4 regions of the Streptomyces sp. NPDC001920 genome follow, and region 3 is predicted to be linked to each of the others. Evidence: riboswitches for the same ligand, from Rfam matches in the RefSeq annotation. Region 3 holds a riboswitch; each other region holds the start of a gene.
The links. Region 3 has a riboswitch for cyclic di-AMP ahead of ACWCPI_RS35290 (M23 family metallopeptidase). Riboswitches for the same ligand answer to the same signal wherever they lie in the genome.
Positions count from the first base shown of each region.

Region 1: it holds a riboswitch for cyclic di-AMP, as region 3 does, so the genes downstream of both, ACWCPI_RS05955 (transglycosylase SLT domain-containing protein) here and ACWCPI_RS35290 (M23 family metallopeptidase) in region 3, are expected to answer to the same signal.
Region 2: it holds a riboswitch for cyclic di-AMP, as region 3 does, so the genes downstream of both, ACWCPI_RS06905 (NlpC/P60 family protein) here and ACWCPI_RS35290 (M23 family metallopeptidase) in region 3, are expected to answer to the same signal.
Region 4: it holds a riboswitch for cyclic di-AMP, as region 3 does, so the genes downstream of both, ACWCPI_RS01960 (M23 family metallopeptidase) here and ACWCPI_RS35290 (M23 family metallopeptidase) in region 3, are expected to answer to the same signal.

Region 1 covers NZ_JBSFEP010000003.1:148,487-153,552, reverse strand. The annotation lists gene ACWCPI_RS05960 (polyprenyl synthetase family protein) at 1-668, opposite strand, end outside; cyclic di-AMP (ydaO/yuaA leader) riboswitch at 1,593-1,767, shown strand; gene ACWCPI_RS05955 (transglycosylase SLT domain-containing protein) at 1,773-2,537, shown strand; gene ACWCPI_RS05950 (HAD family hydrolase) at 2,587-3,417, opposite strand; gene ACWCPI_RS05945 (carboxymuconolactone decarboxylase family protein) at 3,654-3,917, opposite strand; gene fahA (fumarylacetoacetase) at 4,153-5,066, shown strand, end outside.
Region 2 covers NZ_JBSFEP010000003.1:348,526-353,591, forward strand. The annotation lists gene ACWCPI_RS06900 (hypothetical protein) at 363-716, shown strand; gene ACWCPI_RS06905 (NlpC/P60 family protein) at 868-2,043, opposite strand; cyclic di-AMP (ydaO/yuaA leader) riboswitch at 2,052-2,204, opposite strand; gene pcrA (DNA helicase PcrA) at 2,745-5,066, shown strand, end outside.
Region 3 covers NZ_JBSFEP010000029.1:6,014-11,079, reverse strand. The annotation lists gene ACWCPI_RS35305 (Glu/Leu/Phe/Val dehydrogenase dimerization domain-containing protein) at 1-287, shown strand, start outside; gene ACWCPI_RS35300 (TetR/AcrR family transcriptional regulator) at 357-977, shown strand; gene ACWCPI_RS35295 (SGNH/GDSL hydrolase family protein) at 1,078-1,863, opposite strand; gene ACWCPI_RS35290 (M23 family metallopeptidase) at 2,181-3,131, opposite strand; cyclic di-AMP (ydaO/yuaA leader) riboswitch at 3,136-3,301, opposite strand; gene ACWCPI_RS35285 (alpha-galactosidase) at 3,602-5,066, opposite strand, start outside.
Region 4 covers NZ_JBSFEP010000001.1:475,884-480,949, forward strand. The annotation lists gene ACWCPI_RS01945 (bifunctional acetate--CoA ligase family protein/GNAT family N-acetyltransferase) at 1-1,089, opposite strand, end outside; gene ACWCPI_RS01950 (HPr family phosphocarrier protein) at 1,269-1,550, shown strand; gene ACWCPI_RS01955 (GntR family transcriptional regulator) at 1,840-2,535, opposite strand; gene ACWCPI_RS01960 (M23 family metallopeptidase) at 2,724-3,509, opposite strand; cyclic di-AMP (ydaO/yuaA leader) riboswitch at 3,522-3,687, opposite strand; gene ACWCPI_RS01965 (M16 family metallopeptidase) at 3,899-5,066, opposite strand, start outside.

The DNA of each region.
Region 1 (5,066 bases), on a different contig from region 3:
AGCACGTCGTCCGCCAGCTGGAAGGCGACCCCGAGCCGCTCCCCGTACTGGGTGAGCACATCGACGACCGTATCGTCGGCGCCTGACATCATCGCCCCGAACCGGCACGACACCGCCACCAGCGAGCCGGTCTTGCCGCTCAGCACATCCAGGTAGTGCTCGACCGGATCCCGCCCGTCCTGCGGCCCCGCCGTCTCCAGGATCTGCCCGGTGACCAGCCGCTCGAACGCCTCGGCCTGCACCCGCACCGCCTCGGGCCCGAGGTCGGCCAGGATGTGCGAGGCCCGCGCGAACAGGAAGTCCCCGGTCAGGACGGCGACGGAGTTGCCCCAGCGCGTGTTCGCGCTGTCCACGCCGCGCCGCACAGCGGCCTCGTCCATGACGTCGTCGTGGTACAGCGTCGCCAGGTGCGTCAGCTCCACGACCACGGCCGACGGCACGATCCCCGGCGCATCGGGGTCCCCGAACTGGGCGGCGAGCATCACGAGCAGCGGCCGGAACCGCTTTCCGCCCGCCCGTACCAGGTGCTGGGCGGCCTCGGTGATGAAGGGGACCTCACTCTTGGTGGCTTCGAGCAATCCCTCCTCGACAGCCGCCAATCCGGCCTGGACATCGGCTTCCAGAGCCTGGTCCCGCACGCTCAGCCCGAACGGCCCGACGACGGTCACGAGGGGTCTCCTGTCTGCTGGTGTCTGCTGGCGGTTACACGGTTTGTCGATAGGTCGCTGCCATCACTCAAGTCAGCGTATCCGGTCACGTTTCGATCACCGATGCCGCCCACCCGTCCACCATGGGCGGTATCGGATCACGACCGGTATGTTTTTGATCACCCGATAAGGCCGGATACCTATCCCCTTATAGGTAAATAGCATCCACAATCCTGACGCGGCCGCGACACGGGAACCCCTCGACCGGCGCGAGCGCCACGCACGCGAAGCCTTCCATGCCGTCATGGACATGCCGAATCGAAGCGCCGTCCGTCACCCCGGCGAGATTCACCCTCGCGCACATCCGCACATCCCTCCCCCTTCGAGACGCCCCTCCGGGCGGGCCCGCGCCGACACCCGTCGAGTACCCACAGCAGGACAGGAACCACGGACGATCACCATGACAACGACACGCACCGCGTCCGAGGTTCCGTCCCACACCCGACACGGCCGCGAGTTCGATGCGAGCCAGCCCTTGCGCGTGAAGTGAGCCGGACCTTCCACGTGTTGACACGGGGTCGGCCCATCCGGGTGCGTAACACAAGACGGCACGAAGGCTCCCTTTTCCGCCGCACACGGGAAAAACGGACTCCAGATACGGTCATTTGAGGGCGAGTTGGATCCATTGCCCGATTTGCCGCTCTTGTGGAGACCAGTGAGTTGAGTCACGCGCCACCCTCATCCCGGTCGATCACCCCCACCCCGCGTCCCCTTGCAACACACGCAAGTTGAGGCTTGGCAACCGCAAAGGATCAAGCGCCCCATAGGTGTCCGATCATGGTCAACCCGCCCAACAAGTGACCACGGCACTTGTTCCCGACATGTGCTCTCGCATACGTTCCCGCTCAGTCGGGCGGACGCCGAATCCTGCCGCCGCCCGAGTCAGCCACCTACGCACTCATTCACGCACGGCAGGAGCGGGGGACCCAGGTAAGTCGCCGGACCCGACGCCTCGATGGCACGGGCCCGGCTGGGGTGAAGTCGTGCCGTCCCAGGGCGGCACGCCGGGCATCTCCCGCCCGAACCCGACAGCTCACCTCGCAGGCACCGGAGAGGAACAGCGCCATGCCCCGAGGCAAGCACCGCCGCCCCCGTACCAACCCGCTCACCCGACGCGTCGTCGCCGCCGGAACCGGAACCGCCGCCCTCGCCCTCCCGCTGCTGAGCGCGACCAACGCCACCGCCGCCGAGCCGGCCAAGGTCCCCAGCACCCTGCAGACGGCACCTCAGTCCGCGCCGTCCGCCGTGAAGGCCAAGACCCTCACGTACACCACGAAGAAGGGCGACTCGCTCTACGGCATCGCGGAGCGGTACGACGCGCAGGGCGGCTGGCGCCAGCTCTACAAGGACAACCGCGAGGCCATCGGCGACAACCCCCGGCTGATCCACCCGGGCCTCGACCTGAAGGTCCGGGCCACCAAGGTGCCGGGCAAGACGGCGGACAAGGCGTCCGCGCCGGCCAAGAAGTCCAGCGTGGCCCGCGCCACCCAGGCCGCCGCCAAGACGTACCCCGACAACCTGGACGGCTGGATCCGCGAAGCGCTGGACATCATGGCGCAAAAGGGAATTCCGGGTTCCTACGAGGGCATTCACCGCAACATCCTGCGTGAGTCGTCCGGCAACCCGGCCGCCATCAACAACTGGGACTCCAACGCCGTGGCGGGCACCCCGTCCAAGGGCCTCCTGCAGGTCATCGACCCGACCTTCGCGGCGTACCACGTGCCGGGCACGGCGTACGACCCCTTCGACCCGGTCGCGAACATCACCGCCGCGTGCAACTACGCGGCCGCGCGGTACGGCTCGATCGACAACGTGAACGGGCCCTACTAGACCGCGGACGGCCCGGCCCCCGCCCGGGGCCGGGCCTACTGCCTACTGCCTACTGGGCGAAGTCGGCCAGGCTCCCCACGAACAGCCGCTCAAGGACGACGGCGATGCCGTCGTCCTCGTTCGAGAGGGTGATCTCGTCGGCCACCGCCTTGAGTTCGGGGTGGGCGTTGGCCATCGCGACACCGTGGGCGGCCCAGTCGAACATGGGGATGTCATTGGGCATGTCACCGAAGGCGATGGTCTCGTGCGCGCCCAGGCCGAGATGGTCGGCGGCGAGCGCGAGACCGGTCGCCTTGGTGACGCCGCATGGCTGGAGTTCGACGGTCCCCGGCCCCGACATGGTGACGGTGGCGAGAGAACCGACCACCGCCCGCGCCGTGGCCGCCAACTCGTCGTCCGACAAGGTCGGATGACGCAGCAGCACCTTGCTGATCGGCTCGCACCACAGGTCCTCGCGACGCCCGACCCGCACCGCGGGCAAAGTCGGGTGGGGCATCAGATAGCCGGGCTCGATGAGCGTGAGCCCGTCTACCCCGTCCTGGTCGACGGCCGCGTACACCTGCCCCACCTCCGCCTCGATCTTGCCGAGCGCGGTCTCCGCCAACTCCCGGTCCAGGGTGATGGACCACAGCAGCCGGTCCGATCCGGCGTCGTACAACTGCGCACCCTGCCCGCACACCGCGAGCCCCGTACTGCCCAGGGCGTCGAGGAGCGGCCGCACCCTTGGCGCCGGCCGCCCGGTCACGACGAGGTGCTGGGCACCGGCCGCCGCCGCCAGCGCAAGCGCGTCGACGGACCGGTCCGAGTGCGTGTCGTCGCCTCGGAGCAGGGTCCCGTCGAGGTCAGTGGCGATGAGTGAATATGCGATAGGTGCGGCCATGATCAGAGAATACGGACAGGACGCCCCGTCGACTCGACGTGAACCGGACGGCTGCTGTGTTCACATGTGTTGACACCTGTTCCGGTTTCCCAGCCACTCCCCCTTCTTTTTCCGTTTCTGTTCCCGTGCGACAACTTCCTTCCCCTTGCTGCGATTTCACCCCCACGTGGTGCCCGCCGGCTCGTTGATCGTGGTGTTGATGCGGTTGAACATGTTGGAGACGGAGATGGTGAGGATCAGCGCTGACAACTCCTTCTCTTCGAAGTGGTCGGCTCCTTCTCGTCGCAGTGGTAGGCCACTTCGATCCACAGCTCCTGCGGAAGCGACTCGTGCGAACGGTCCGCGAGCCTCGTCATCGCCTCGGTCAGCCGCAGTGCGGCCCGCTCGGCGTCGGTGAACCCGGGCGCCTCCCGCCACGCCGAGACGGCATCGGTCCGCTCGTCGCTCGTCCCCGCCTTGCGCAGGTCGGCCGTGTGGCCGTGCGCGCACAGGCGCCGCACCCGTCGATCTGGCCGGCATTCAGCCCTGCGGCAGACCGGACCGCTCTCGCCGGTCATGACGAACCGGCGGCACATCGGCCGCCGCGGATCCCCCGAAGCCCGGCGCCGTGTGCGGCGACCTGGTGATTCACGACCGGCGACGCGAAAATCGGCACTGCCCAAGAGGGGTGCCTCACACGTAACGTGTGGCCCGACCACATGGCACACGGAGCGGATGAGAGTGAGGCACGACCCCATGCCCCCCTTCGATCTCCCCGAGGGCGACCCCTTCGGTACGCACAACCTTCCGTACGGCGTCTTCTCCCTCCCCGGCTCGGACGCCGCACGCCGGGTCGGCGTCCGGCTCGGCGACCACGTCCTCGACGCGGGCGGGGCGGCCCACGCACTCGGCTCGCCGTACGCCCCACTGCTGGCACAGGACTCGCTGAACCCTCTGCTCGCCGCGGGCCCCACCACCTGGTCGGACGTCCGGCGCGCGCTGACAGCCTGGGTGACGGTGCCGGCGCACCAGGAGGCCATCACGGAGTTCTTCCATCCGCTGTCGTCGGTCTCGTTGCACCTCCCCTTCGAGGTCGCGGACTACGTCGACTTCTACGCCTCCGAGAACCACGCCCGGAACGTCGGCCAGATCTTCCGCCCCGACGCGGCGGACTCCCTGACCCCCAACTGGAAGCACCTGCCGATCGGTTATCACGGCCGTGCGGGCACGGTCGTCGTGTCCGGCACGGATGTCGTACGGCCGTCCGGCCAGCGCAAGGCGCCCACTGACGCGGCTCCGGTCTTCGGCCCGTCGGTCCGCCTGGACATCGAGGCCGAGGTCGGCTTCGTGGTCGGCACACCGTCTCCGATGGGCAGGCCGGTGGCACTGGGCGACTTCCGGGAGCACGTCTTCGGTCTGTGCCTGCTCAACGACTGGTCGGCTCGTGACATCCAGGCGTGGGAGTACGTCCCCCTTGGCCCGTTCCTCGGCAAGTCCTTCGCCACGTCGGTGTCGGCGTGGATCACCCCCCTCGACGCCCTGGAGGATGCGCGCGTGGCACCGCCCGAGCGCACCCACCCGCTGCTGCCGTACCTGGACGACTCGGGTTCCGAGACAGAACCCGGTGGCTACGACCTGCGTATCTCGGTGGCCGTCAACGGCCATGTGAT
Region 2 (5,066 bases), on a different contig from region 3:
GTGGGGAGCCGGTCACCTGGTGAAGGACGTTAAACCTCACTGTGACGGTTCGGTAACGCGTTGTACGGAAGTGCCGGGAGCGGACCGGTGGTGACCGTAAGTGAGCGTGATTCCGGGACGGCGGCGTCGGGTTCGCATGGGGTGCTGACCGATGTGGCGGTTCCGGGAACGGTGGGGGTGATGGGGTGCTATGGGGCGCATATATGCGCGCTCCAGGAGGCGGGAGCGAGCGGCGGACGCTGAGGGGGCCACTCGGCGGTGACGGTGAGTGAGGGGGGGCGAGTCAGGTCGGATGGGCGAGGGCGGAGGAGTGAGTGGGGCGGTGTGGGGTGGTTTCGCGGCGCTGATTAGGCTCCGGCTCCATGGACGTACTCATCCACCTCTTCGTCGGCCTGCACATCATCGGTATCGCCGCGCTGCTCGGTGGTTTCCTCACCCAGATGAAGGCGATGGGCCAAGGTGCCGCCCGGTTCGTGCCCGCGATGCTGCACGGCGCGCTGACCATGCTGGTCACCGGGGTGATCCTCGTCGGCCTCAATCAGGCGGACGACCAGTCCGTCGACAACATCAAGATCGGCGTGAAGCTGGCGCTGCTGATCGTGATCCTCGGGCTGGTCTATGTGAAGCGGGACGAGGAGAAGGTCGACAAGCGCCTGTTCGCACTGGTGGGGCTGCTGACCGTGGCGAACGTCTTCATCGCCGTTCTGTGGACATGACCTCGGCGTAGGACCGCACCGCGACCGCCGGCCACGCCGCCACGGAGGTCCACAGTGCAGGACCTCGCCGGTGCCTTGAGCCGCGGGACGTCCACGGCGGCGGCCACGGAGAGGGCTGGCGGCGCCCTCGCCCTCTCCGCGCGGGCTGGCGTCAGGCGGGGCGGACCACGCTGTGGATCGACGACTCGCCGTCGTAGTAGATCGACTCCTCGCGGACGTACGTGCCGGGCTTGGGGGCGTGGATCATCATGCCGTTGCCGATGTAGATGCCCACGTGGGTGACGTCGTCGTAGAAGAAGACCAGGTCGCCGGGCTGGGCGCTGGAGAGGGGGACCGTGGTGCCGGCCTCGACCTGGTCGTAGGTGACGCGCGGGATGTCCACGCCCGCGGCCTTCCAGGCGGCCTGGGTGAGGCCGGAGCAGTCGTAGGAGTCGGGGCCGGTGGCTCCCCAGACGTACGGCTTGCCTATCTGGGCGCGGGCGAAGGCCAGGGCTTTCTCGGCCTTGGTGGCGTACGAGGAGTCGGGCGCCGGTGCCTCCGAGGCGCCCGAGTCCGCCGACTCGCTGCCCTGCTGGGCGGCCTCCTGCTGCTGGGCGGCCTCCTGGCGCTGACGCTCGGCCTCCGCCTGCTGCCGGGCCAGTTCCGCGGCCTTGCGCGCCGCCTCTTCCTGCTTGCGCTTCTCGATCGCGGCGAGGCGGGCCTTCTCCTCGGCCGTCAGCTTGGAGAGGAGTTCGCGCGCGTCGGAGAGCTTCCTCTGAACGGTGGTCTTGGCGGCCTGCAGGTCGTTCTGCGACTCGGTGAGCGTCTCAAGGCTCCGGGTGGCCTCCCGGCGCTTCTTCATCGTCGCCGACTGCTGGGTGAAGTACTCGTCGACCGCCTCCTTCTGACGGCCGGTCATACGGTCCATCAGCTGGGACTGGTCGAAGTAGTCCTGCGGGGTGTCCGCCAGGAGGAAGGTCGCCGTGTCGGGGGCGGCGGCTCCGGTGCGGTACTGGGCGGCTGCGTTGCGTCCCAGCTCCTCGCGCGCCTCGTTGAGCTTCTGGGTGCGCTTGGCGACGTCGTCGAGGAGGGCGCTGACGCGCTTGCGCTGCTTGGAGGTCTTCTCCTTGGCCGCGTTGTACTTCTCGGTGGCCGACTCCGCCTGGCGGTAGAGGTCGTCGACCTTCTTCTCGACCTCTTCGAGGCTCGGCTTGTCGTCCGTCGAGGGGCTCGCGTTGGCCGACTGGGACAGCAGGGCCACGGAGGTGAGGGCCGCCGTGGCGAGGGCGGGGGTCCGTATGCCTGCTACGCGCGTACCAGCGGGACGCGACTTGCGGTGCGACGCCAAGGGAGGCGACTCCTTCCATGTTCCGCCTACCGAGTTAGCTGTCGGGTTCGGGCGGGTGGTTCGGAAGGGTTGCCCTACGGCCTTCCCTGTACGGGATGTGGCCGATTCACCCCAATTTAGGTGGGTCCCCGGCTCCGGCTGCGCGGTGGCACGCCGGACTCGACGGAGGCCGCGCGGCCCGGCGACGTTCGCCGGAGGGGGTCGTACGGCCTGCCGGGCACGGTAGCCAACTCGTGTGGCCCCTGTGAAGGTTGATGTTCGATATGCCCGATACATTTTCGTGACCTTGAGTCAGGTGGGCCTGGTCGAGGGTCGATCGGTGGGTGGTTGTGGGGAGTTGTTCAGGTTCGGGGAGAGAAGTGATGTCTGTCTCTTTCTGGTCGGGTTCTCCGTCGTGGCTTCCCGCCGCATTCCCGGTTCTCGTCCGGTCCTCTTCTGGTTCTATGTCCGGTTCTCGTCCGTCGTGGTCCTCGCCGTGGTCGGGTAGCTCGATCGTGTGGTCGTCGGCCGTGGATTCGGGTGGCCGGTGTCGGTTGAGGAGTGCGACCGCTTACGGCGAGTGGGTACTGGTCGCAGAGCGTGAGGGAGTCGTGGTGGAGAGTGCCTGGAGTGCGGGCCTGGGCGGGCTCCGGGTGCGGAATCCGGCGATGTTCTCAGGGCGGGGGCGGGCTGTCAGTGGGGCGCCCTAGACTCGGAGAGCGATGAGCAGCCTCTTTGACGACAGCTTCCTGGCGGACCTCCAGGCCCCGCGGGCCCATGAGGAAGAACACCCGCCACCGCCCGAGGACGATCATGCTCCGGAGCCGGTTCCGGACGATCTGTTCGGCGGGAAGTTCGACGTGCCGCCGGACCGGGACGCCTACTACCGCGACGGTGCTCCACGCCCGGCGCTCGACGCGGCCGCGCTCCTGGAGGGGCTGAACGAGAACCAGCGTGCCGCCGTCGTCCACTCCGACACCCCGCTGCTCATCGTGGCCGGTGCCGGCTCCGGCAAGACCCGGGTGCTCACGCACCGCATCGCCCATCTGCTGGCCGAGCGGAACGTGCATCCGGGGCAGATCCTCGCGATCACCTTCACCAACAAGGCCGCGGGCGAGATGAAGGAGCGCGTCGAGCAGCTCGTCGGCCCACGGGCGAACGCGATGTGGGTGATGACCTTCCACAGCGCGTGCGTGCGCATCCTGCGGCGAGAGAGCAAGAAGCTCGGGTTCACCTCGTCCTTCTCGATCTACGACGCCGCCGACAGCAAGCGGCTGATGGCGCTCGTCTGCCGGGATCTGGATCTCGATCCCAAGCGGTTCCCGCCCAAGTCCTTCAGCGCCAAGATCAGCAATCTGAAGAACGAGCTGATCGACGAGGAGGACTTCGCCGCGCAGGCCACCGACGGCTTCGAGAAGACCCTCGCCCAGGCCTACGCCCTCTACCAGTCGCGGCTGCGCGAGGCGAACGCCCTCGATTTCGACGACCTGATCATGACGACGGTCAACCTGCTGCGCGCCTTCCCGGACGTCGCCGAGCACTACCGCCGCCGCTTCCGGCACGTCCTCGTCGACGAGTACCAGGACACCAACCACGCCCAGTACGCCCTCGTGCGCGAACTCGTCGGCACCCGCGAACACCCCGTCGACGTGCCGCCCGGCGAGTTCGACATCCCGCCCGCCGAGCTGTGCGTGGTGGGCGACGCCGACCAGTCGATCTACGCCTTCCGAGGCGCGACGATCCGCAACATCCTCCAGTTCGAGGAGGACTACCCGGACGCGACGACCATCCTGCTCGAACAGAACTACCGGTCGACGCAGACGATCCTCAGCGCCGCCAACGCGGTCATCGAGCGCAACGAATCCCGCCGCCCGAAGAACCTGTGGACCAACGCGGGCGCGGGCGCGCGCATCACCGGCTATGTCGCGGACACCGAGCACGACGAGGCGCAGTTCGTCGCCGAGGAGATAGACCGACTGACGGACGCGGGCCACGCGAAGGCCGGCGATGTCGCCGTCTTCTACCGGACGAACGCCCAGTCCCGTGTCTTCGAAGAGGTCTTCATCCGGGTCGGCCTGCCCTACAAGGTCGTCGGCGGTGTGCGGTTCTACGAGCGCAAGGAGGTCCGGGACGTCCTGGCCTACCTGCGGGTGCTGGCCAACCCCGAGGACTCCGTGCCGCTGCGACGGATCCTGAACGTGCCCAAGCGGGGCATCGGCGACCGTGCCGAGGCGATGATCGACGCCCTCGCCCAGCGGGAGAAGATCAGCTTCCCGCAGGCGCTGCGGCGCGTGGACGAGGCGTACGGCATGGCCGCCCGGTCGACCAACGCCGTCAAGCGGTTCAACACGCTGATGGAGGAGCTCCGTACGATCGTCGAGTCCGGCGCGGGACCGGCGACCGTCCTGGAGGCGGTTCTCGAACGAACCGGCTACCTCGCCGAGTTGCAGGCCTCGACCGACCCGCAGGACGAGACCCGTATCGAGAACCTCCAGGAACTCGCCGCCGTGGCCCTGGAGTTCGAGCAGGAGACGGGTGAGGGCGACACCTCCGGCGGGCTGGCGGACTTCCTGGAGCGGGTCGCGCTCGTCGCCGACTCCGACCAGATCCCGGACGAGGAGGAGGACGGCTCCGGCGTCATCACCCTGATGACCCTGCACACCGCCAAGGGCCTGGAGTTCCCGGTCGTCTTCCTCACCGGCATGGAGGACGGCGTCTTCCCGCACATGCGTGCCCTCGGTCAGACCAAGGAGCTGGAGGAGGAGCGGCGCCTCGCCTACGTCGGCATCACGCGCGCGCGTGAGCGGCTCTACCTGACCCGCTCGTCGATGCGCAGTGCGTGGGGGCAGCCGTCGTACAACCCGCCCTCCCGCTTCCTGGAGGAGATCCCGGCGGCGCACGTGGACTGGAAGCGGACGGGGGCGAGCGCGCCCATGTCCTCCGGTCCCGCGGCCGGCGTGGCCGCCTCGCTGTCGTCGTCCCGCTCGCGCTCCTCGGCGTCGGGCGCATCGGGCTTCGCCACGCGACGCACCTCGGAGAAGCCG
Region 3 (5,066 bases):
CCGTACGGCCCGAAGCGGAGGAGCTGCTGGCCACGCGGGGCGTGACCGTGCTGCCGGACGTGGTGGTCAACTCGGCCACGAACGCCTGGTGGTGGTGGACGCTGTTCGGCGACCTCGACGCGGACGCTGACGCCGCGTTCGCCCACACACGGCGCTCGATGCGCGCCCTCACCGATCTCACCCTGGCCCGCGCCGAGGCCGACGGCACGACACCCCGGTGCGCCGCGCACACCATCGCGGCGGACCGGCTGGCGGTGATCTCCGACAGGTTCGGTTGGCACGGCTGAGCGCGGACGGCGTGTCCTCACCGGGACACGGCCCGAGGCCGGCGGGTGCCGAGGCTTTAGGGTGACGGCGTGGCAAGAGTGCGGTTGAGCGTGGCGGAGCGGCGCGAGGAGTTGCTGCGGGCCGCCGTCGAGCAGATAGAGGCGCGGGGCGTGACGGCGGTCAGGATCGCCGACGTGGCCTCGGCGCTCGGGGTGAGCAACGCCCTGGTGCTCTACCACTTCGACACCAAGGAGAAGCTGGTCGCCGCCGCGTTCTCGTACGCCGCCGAGGGTGATCTGACCCGTCTGCGGAAGATCCTCGGCCGTCGTACGACGGCGTTGCGACGGTTGCGGGCCGCCGTGCGCTGGTACGCGCCGACCGGCCAGGCCAAGGGCTGGCGGCTGTGGATCGAGGGCTGGGCGGCGGCGTTGCGCGAGCCCGCGCTGCAGGAGGTCACACGGGACCTCGACCGGCAGTGGAAGGCCGCCCTCACCGAGGTGCTCGCGCAGGGCGTGGCCGCGGGTGAGTTCGACTGCCCGGACCCCACCGGCACGGCCCTGCGCCTCACGGCGCTTCTCGACGGGCTCGCCGTGCAGTTGACGTCGTACTCCGGCGCGGTGTCACGCGCGCGTGCCCGGGAGTGGGTGGACGAGGCGCTGGCCCGGGAACTGGGGCTGGAGCGGGAGGCGTTGGCGGCGGCGACGCGGTGAGGCCGCCGACCTCCCGCCGACCGGTCGGCGCCGGCACCCGGCGGCCGTGCGGGCCGCGCCCCCTGGAACCGGGCACGGCCCACGTCGCCGGAGCGCCGGCTCAAGCCACCGCGTCGATCCGCATCTTGATGTCGTCCGGCGACAGTGCGCCCTTGGCCGTCACATGGTCGCCCGAGGACTCTCCGCGCAGCCGACGCCCGATCCAGGGCACCAGGTACTCGCGCGCCCACTGGACGTCGTCCCGCCGGATCTCCAGAGTGCCGCGCGGCGGGAGCGGCGGCCAGGGCTGGTCGGGGTCGGCCGGCACATCGAGGCCGAGGACCTGGCCCGCGCGCAAGGCCACGCGCGTGTGCCCTTCCGGAGACAGGTGGAGCCGGTCGTGGTCCCAGGCGCGCCGGTCCTGAACGGTCTTCAGGGACCACAGGTCGAGCACCGGACAGCCGTACCGGTCGGCGATGGCCCGCACATGGCCGTTGTACGTGGCGATCTTGCCGCGCAGATGCTTCAGCACGGGCACGCCACGGGTGTCGAATCCGGTCGTCACCATGACGGTGCCGACCGCGGAGGTCAACCGGGCGACGGCCCGCTCGAACCGCTCGGCGACCTCGTCGGGGTCGGTGCCGGGCCGGATGATGTCGTTGCCGCCCGCGCAGAAGGAGACCAGGTCCGGGGCCATTTCGATGGCCTGCGGGAGCTGGTCCGCCACGATCTGGTCGAGCAGTTTGCCGCGCACGGCGAGGTTGGTGTAGTCGAAGTCGCCCTCGGGCCGCCGGTCCGCGAGGAGGACCGCGAACCGGTCGGCCCAGCCGACGAACGCCCCGTCGGGGCCGGGGTCGCCGACGCCCTCGGTGAAGCTGTCCCCCACCGCGACGTACGACCCGATCACTGATCTGCTGTCACTCTTCGAATCGTCTGCCACATCGGCACATGATTCACCTTCGAATGTGACCTACGCGACCGTAGGGCAGGGTTGACGAGCGGTGAGATAAGCCACTTCCCAAGTGTTCGCCAAACCCGGAATAACCCTTTGGTCAGGTGCGTTGCGGACGCAGCCACCGGACCCGGAAGTCGCCGACCCGGAAGTGGCTCCACACGGTCCGGACGGCGAGCCGACCTCCCCTCGGACACGCCGAAGGCCGGACCCCGGGATCGGGGTCCGGCCTTCGGCTGCGTGTCAGGCAGACGGCGTCGGCAAGACGACCGTCAGCCGATGGCGACGCCCTTCGAACGGAGGTAGGCGACCGGGTCGAGGTCCGAGCCGTAGTCCGGGGTGGTGCGGATCTCGAAGTGCAGGTGCGGGCCGGTCGAGTTGCCGGTCGAGCCGGAGAGGCCGACCTGCTGGCCCGCGGTGACGGACTGGCCGCTCGACACCGAGAGGGACGACAGGTGGGCGTACTGGGCGTAGCGGCCGTCGGCGAGCTGGATGACGACCTGGTTGCCGTACGCGCCGGCCCAGCCGGCGGAGACGACCGTGCCGGCGCCCACGGCCTTCAGCGACGTGCCGGTCGGGACGACGAAGTCGACGCCGGTGTGGTAGCCGCTGGACCACATGCTGCCCGCGACCTTGTAGGCGGTGCCGACGGCGGCACCGGCCACGGGTGCCGTGAAGCCATTGGCGGTGCCGGTGGTGTCGGCGCTCTGCGCTGCCGTGGTCGCCTTCGACGCGGTGGACTTGGAGGACTTGGAGGACTGGGACGACTTGGACGGCTTGGACGGCTTGGAAGCGGTCGAGCCGGAGGACGGCGCCGGCGACTTGGGGGCGCTCGGCGCGGCCTTGCCACCGAGGGTGAGCTTCAGACCGGGGTGGATCAGCGCCGGGTCGTCACCGACGGCCTCACGGTTGTCGGCGTAGAGCTTCTTCCAGCCGCCCTCGACGTTCTGCTCGTCGGCGATCTTCGAAAGGTAGTCGCCGACCTTCACGGAATAGGTCCGCGCATCCGCCTTCTTCGCCGTTTCCTTCTTCTCGGCGGCTTTCTGTCCGGCGACCGGAAGGGCCTGAACGGCCTTTTCCGAAACGGTCTGCGAAGGAGCGGCGTGGGCGCCGGTGGCACCGATGAGCGGGAGGGCGAGAGCGGCGCCACCGGTTCCGGCGACGGCGATGGAGCGGGTGAAGCGCGGGGACTTCGGACGGCGGTGCTTACCCTTCGCGGGCATGGCGAATTCCTCTCCGGCGCCTGCGAGGTGAGCTGTCGGGTGCGGGCTGGAGATGCCCGGCCGCGTCGGGACGCGACTTGACCCCAAGCCGTTCCGGAGACCGGAACAGGCGGTTGTACCTGTGGGTCCCCCGCTCCTGCCGTACACGGGTGAGTTAGCGCGGAATCCGGTCGGCGGCAGGATTCGGCGTCCGTCCGGATGGGTGGCGAACGTAAGCGAGGAAGACGCGCGGGAACAAGTGAGGGGTTCCGTCCGAATGCGTTCCTGTTGATCCCTTGTGGGAATTATCGGTCACCCTCCGTTGATTAGCGGGGCACCTCCCGACACAAAGCTCCTTGAAACACATATGGATTACGTGAACATGACCAGCAACGCACCGTCACGATTATGACGCTGCTCACGTGACACTGCTCCAGCTTCCTTCACTCCGGAGCGAGTTGGAATGAAGGAGCTGAATTCGGACAGAACCCCTAGATGCGACGCAGTCGGATAACCGTCGCATCAAGGTCGCCACGCAATCCGACCTTCAGTCCGTGATGCAGCAGTACGGCACCTCTGTGCGTTTCGCCCGTTTCAAGGCATTCATACGATGCTGTCGGGTCGAGCGCACGCAGCCGCAGCGCCGGGACGGGCTCGCCGAACCGCTGGGCCTGGAGCCAGGCGAGGACGACCGCGTCGCCTCCGCGCACGTACTGCACCGCGCTCAGCCCACCCTTCGGAGGCCGCAGCCGGTAGAGGTCGCCGTGCTGCACCACGGGCCTGATCTCCTTGTAGAGCGCCACCCACTCCCGCGCTTCGGCGAGTTCCTCCTCGCTCCAGCGGGCGAGGTCGCCGCCGACCCCGAGCACCCCGGCCATGGCGCTCACGAAACGGAAGCGCAGGGAGCTCGCACGGTGATTGAGCATGGCGTTGGGGCTGTCGGTGACCCAGGCGGCCATGGCGCGGGCGGGGTGGACCTGGCTGAAGCCGTGCTGGACGGCCAGCCGGTCGAGCGGGTCGGTGTTGTCCGAGGTCCACACCTGGTCCGTACGGCCCAGCACCCCCAGGTCGATCCGCCCGCCCCCACCCGAGCAGGACTCGAAGGCGACGCCCGGGTGGGCGGCCCGCAGCCGGTCCAGCAGCCCGTACAGAGCCCGCACGTGGTCGACCCACAGCCGTTGCGGGTACGACTCCCCGGGCCAGCCGGCGTCGGTGAAGCAGCGGTTGAAGTCCCACTTCACATAGTCGATCGGGGCGCTGGACAGGAGCCCGTCGAGCCGCTCCCACAGGTATTCCTGCACGTCCTCGCGGGCGAGGTTCAGTACGAGCTGATTGCGGAATTCCGTCCGCTTTCGCCCCGTTTCATATTGAATCCATGATGGATGGGCGCGATACAACTCACTGTCCGGATTGACCATTTCCGGCTCCACCCAGATGCCGAACTGCATGCCGAGCTCGTGCACGTACTCCGCGAGCGGCTTGAGCCCGGACGGGAAGCGGTCGGGGTTCGGCACCCAGTCGCCGAGTCCGGCGCGGTCGCTGGTGCGTGCCCCGAACCAGCCGTCGTCGACCACGAACAGTTCGACGCCGATGGCCGCGGCCCGCCGCGCGAGCACGCTCTGCTGCTCCTCGGAGATGTCGAACTCCGTCGCCTCCCAGGAGTTGAACAGCACCGGCCGGTCCTGGTCGGCGTCCGGGATGACGTACGAGCGCTGGTACGCGTGCCAGGCCCGGCTCGCTCCGCCGAAGCCGCTCCCGCTCCACAGTCCGGCGAAGACGGGTGTCGTGAAGGACTCCCCCGGTCCCAGCCGCAGCAGCCCGGAGTCGTCGTGTCCGGCGCCGCCGGTGATCTGCACGCGCGCGTCCGGGAGTTGGGCGACGGCGATGCGCCAGGACCCGGACCAGCCGAGGGCGCAGCCATAGACCTCGCCGCTCTCCTCGGTGGCGTCCGTGTCG
Region 4 (5,066 bases), on a different contig from region 3:
CCGGCCGGGGCGGGGCATCTCGGGAGCCAGCGAGGCGTTCAGCCGCACGCCGGCCGAGGTGTTGATGATCCCGAAGGCGTTCGGTCCGATGATCCGCATGCCGTACGCGCGCGCCTGCCGCACGAGTTCGCGCTGTCGCTGCCGCCCGCCGGGCCCGCTCTCGGCGTACCCGGCGGAGACCACGACCAGCCCCTGCACGCCGTGCTCACCGCACTCGGCGACGACATCGGGGACGTGCTCGGCCGGCACCGCGACCACCGCGAGGTCGACCGGCCCGTCGATGTCGCGCACGGAGCGGTGGGCCGGTACCCCGTCGAGTTCCTTGAGATCGTCCGGGAACGCCTTGTTCACCGCGTACAGCCGCCCCGTGTAGCCGGCGTCCCTGATGTTGCCCAGGACGCTGCGGCCCACCCCGCCGGGCGTGCGGCCGGTGCCGATGACGGCGACGGAGCCGGGTACCAGCAGCCGCTGCACGGACCGCGCCTCGGCGCGCTGCTCGCGCGCGTACTGCACGGCGAGCGAGCGGTCCGTCGGCTCCAGGTCGAACTCCAGGCGCACGACCCCGTCCTCGAAGCTGCGCTGCTGGGTGTACCCGGCGTCCGTGAACACCTTGATCATCTTGGTGTTGGCGGGCAGCACCTCGGCGGCGAACCGGCGGATCCCGCGCTCGCGCGCGACGGCGCCGATGTGCTCCAGCAGGGCGGAGGCGACACCGCGGCCCTGGTGGGCGTCCTGGACGAGGAAGGCGACCTCGGCCTCGTCGGCGGGTGCCGACGCGGGCATTCCGTCGGCGCCGATCCGGTCGTAGCGTACGGTTGCGATGAACTCGCCGCCCACCGTGGCCGCGAGTCCCACCCGGTCCACAAAGTCGTGGTGCGTGAAGCGGTGGACGTCCTTGGCGGACAGTCGCGGGTAGGGCGCGAAGAAGCGGTAGTACTTCGACTCGTCCGACACCTGCTCGTAGAAGCTGACCAGACGCTCGGCGTCATCAACGGTGATGGGGCGGATGCGTGCGGTGCCGCCGTCGCGCAGCACCACGTCGGCTTCCCAGTGGGCGGGGTACTCGTGCCGGTCCGAGGCGCTCTGCATGGGGCCCAGAGTACGGCTCGCGTCCGACAACGGCGCGAGGCAGTCCGTCCGGGACGTACGTGGGGTCGAGGCCGCGACCCCACGGTCACCTCAGGAGTGGTGCTTTGTCCTCTCCCGGCGTGCTTCACGAGTGTGGGAAACTGGTCTAGACAACCCTGAACACCGAAGGGCAGCAACACATGGCTGAGCGCCGCGTCAACGTCGGCTGGGCCGAGGGCCTCCACGCCCGCCCCGCCTCCATCTTCGTCCGAGCCGCCACGGCCACAGGCGTCCCGGTGACGATCGCCAAGGCCGACGGCAACCCCGTCAACGCGGCCTCCATGCTGGCCGTCCTGGGCCTGGGCGCCCAGGGCGGCGAGGAGATCGTCCTCGCTTCCGACGCCGAGGGGGCGGACGCCGCCCTCGACCGGCTGGCGAAGCTGGTCTCCGAGGGCCTCGAGGAGCTGCCCGAGACGGTCTGAACGACCTGAGCGGGTCTGGCAGCATGCGGTGGAGCCGCGTCCGTCCTTCCGGCGGGCGCGGCTTCGCTGTTTCCGGGCGGGGTGCACCACTTCGCGGTATAGGGCCTCGCCGGCTCCCCGGACCGGGCGTCACCTGTTCACGGTCGGGGCACGGCCTTTTTCAGGAGCGGCTGCTTTTAGGAGCGACCGCGGTTTTACCGCCGGACGCGCGAGAAAGGGGCAGCGTCCGTGAAAAGGGCAGCAGAAATACACCGCCCCGAATATCTCCCCTTTGTATACGGTGCCCGTGTTAATGCCGCAGGCTCTGCATGTTTACGGGATGTTGCGAATTCCTCACACGCTCCCTGCGCTCACCACCGGAGCCGAACCGCAGCCGGTACGCGGAGAGCGAGCGCTCGGTGTGCAACGCCGTGATCGACCGGGCCCGCTCGCCGTCACCGCGCGCCACGGCGTCCACGATCGCGCCGTGCTCGGTCCAGGACTCCATCGGGTCGACCGGCGGTTCCACCGCGTACATCCAGGCGATCTTGTGACGCAGCTGGGTCAGCATCGAGGTCAGGGCAGGGCTGCCGGAGGCCTGGGCCAGCGTCTCGTGGAACCAGCCGCCCAACGAGCGCAGATCCTCGCTGTTGCCCCTTCTGGCCCGCTCCTGGCCCAGCTTGACCAGGCCACGCAGCACCTTGAGATGGGCCTCGGTGCGCCGCTGGGCGGCCCGGGAGGCACCGAGCGGCTCCAGCAGGGTGCGCATCTCCAGCAGGTCGGCGGCCTCCAGCTCGGTCGGTTCGGCCACACACGCGCCCGCGTGCCGCCGGGTCACCACGAAACCCTCCGCCTCCAGGGTGCGCAGCGCCTCCCGCACGGGGACCCGGGAGACGCCGTAGCGGCGGGCGAGGAGCTCCTCGGTGAGCCGGCTGCCGCGCTCGTGGACCCCGGCGACGATGTCGTCCCGGATCGCGGTGCATACCGAGTGCGCCGGAATACGCATGACCGACCTCCGCCTTAATCCCCGTGAAACGTCGACGAACGACGTGTAGTCAGTGACTCTATTGCAAACAGCGGGAATTTCCGACGGGGAGCCGGAATCCATGGATATTTTTTGGACAGCCGAGCACCCCGGAAACACCGAAAGCCCCGGCTCGGTGAGCCGGGGCTTCTGGAAGCGGGACGGAGCCGTCAGACGTCCACGCCGTGCGAACGCAGGTAGGCGACGGGGTCGATGTCGGAGCCGTACTCCGCCGTGGTGCGGGCCTCGAAGTGCAGGTGCGGGCCCGTGACGTTGCCGGTGGCGCCCGACAGCCCTATCTGCTGGCCGGGGGTGACCGTCTGGCCGACCGAGACGCCGATGGACGACAGGTGGCCGTACTGGGTGTAGGTGCCGTCGTTCATCTTGATCACGACGTTGTTGCCGTACGCCCCGCCCCATCCGGCCTCCACGACGGTGCCGGCGCCGACCGCGTGGACGGAGGTGCCGCTGGCGGCGTGGAAGTCGACGCCGGTGTGGCTGCCGGAGGACCAGACGGCGCCGCCGGACTTGTAGCCGGTGGAGACGTACGAGCCGGAGATCGGGGCGACGTAGGACAGCAGGCGCTTGCGCTCGGCCTCACGGGCGGCGCGCTCCTTGGCCTCGCGCTCCTGCTCGGCCTTCTCCGCCGCCTTCTTGCGGGCGGCCTCCTCGGCGGCCTTCTTCGCCGCGGCGGCCTCCTGGGCGGCCTGCTCCTGCGCGTCGGCCTGGGCGTCGATCTGCTCGGCGATCGAGTCGTCGACGGTGATGACGGGGATGAGCCCGGTCTGCTCGACAGCGGGTTCGGCGGCGAGGGCCGGGGCGGCCAGGGTGCCGATGACGCCGGTGGCGGTGAGAGCGGCGACGCCGGCCGCGCGGGCCGTGGTGCGCTCGAACCGGCTGGGCTTGCGGTGCTTCCCGGTGGGGCGGTTCTTCCCCGTGGCGCAGGTGAACGCCATGTAGTGGCTGGTCCTTTCCTTCCCTCTCGCCTACCGGGTTAGCTGACGGGTTCGGAGCAGGAAGGTCTCCTACGGACCCCCTCGCGGCTCGCGCGGGCGTCCGATTCACCCCAGGGACTACGGGTGGGTCCCCGGCTCCCCTGGCTCGCGCCGTACGGGGACTCGGCGATGACTGTCCGGTGCCGCGGGTGCGGCGCACTGCCTGACGAACAGCCCGGAAGACGCTAAGCGGGACGACTTTCAATCCCCAAACGGATCGCGGCTTTTGTAGCGCATCCCACAGGTCAGACAGGCAACCTCTCCCTCAATTCGGGCATAAAGGTGCCCTGGTGACTGCGATGTCACCAGGGCACCTGCACGCGTGCCGTCGCCGGCGCCGCTCGGGTCCTCTACTCGGCTGTCACGACGGTGACTTCACCGATACCGAGGGCCTCGACGGGCTCCCGGATCGCGGCCGCGTCCCCGACGAGGATCGTCACGAGGCGGTCCACCGGGAAGGCGTTCACGGCCGCGGCGGTGGCCTCGACGGTGCCGGTGGCGGCGAGCTGCTGATACAGGGTCGACTGGTAGTCGTCGGGCAGGTTCTGCTCGACCTGGTCGGCCAGGGTGCTCGCCACGGCGGCGGCGGTCTCGTACTTCAGCGGCGCCACCCCCACCAGGTTCTGCACCGCGAAGTCGCGCTCGGCGTCGGTCAGCCCCTCGTCGGCGACCCCGCGCAGCACCTTCCAGAGGTCGTCCAGCGCCGGGCCGGTGTTGGGGGTGTCGACGGAGCCGCTGATGGCGAGCATCGCCGCACCGGTGCCGTCCGGGGCGGAACGCAGCACCTGCGCGAAGGCGCGCACGCCGTAGGTGTAGCCCTTCTCCTCGCGCAGGACCTTGTCCAGGCGGGAGGTGAGGGTGCCGCCCAGGCAGTACGTGCCGAGCACCTGCGCCGGCCATACGCGGTCGTGCCGGTCGGGGCCGAGCCGGCCGATCAGCAGCTGGGTCTGCACGGCCCCGGGGCGGTCCACGACGACGACGCGTCCGGTGTCGTCGGCGGTCACCGGCGGAACCGGCCGCGGCTCGGCCGCGGAACCGGTCCAGGCGCCGAGGGTGTCGCCGAGCAGGGCGTCGAGGTCGACGCCGGTGAGGTCGCCGACGACCACCACGGTGGACGTCGCGGGCCGCACATGCCGCTCGTAGAAGGCGCGTACGGCCGCGGAGTCGATGCCGGCGACCGTGTCCTCCGTGCCCTGGCGCGGGCGCGACATGCGCGAACTCGCCGGGAACAGCTCCTTGGCGAGTTCCTTCGCGGCACGCCGCGAAGGGTTGGCCAGCTCGTGCGGGATCTCGTCGAGCCGGTTGCGCACCAGGCGCTCGACCTCGGCGTCGTAGAACGCGGGTGCCCGGAGGGCGTCGGCGAGCAGGCCGAGCGCCTTGGGCAGCCGGGAGACCGGCACTTCGAGGCTGACCCGGACGCCGGGGTGGTCGGCGTACGCGTCGAGCGTGGCACCGCAGCGCTCCAGCTCGGCGGCGAACTCCTCGGCGGTGTGCTTGTCGGTGCCCTCGGAGAAGGCG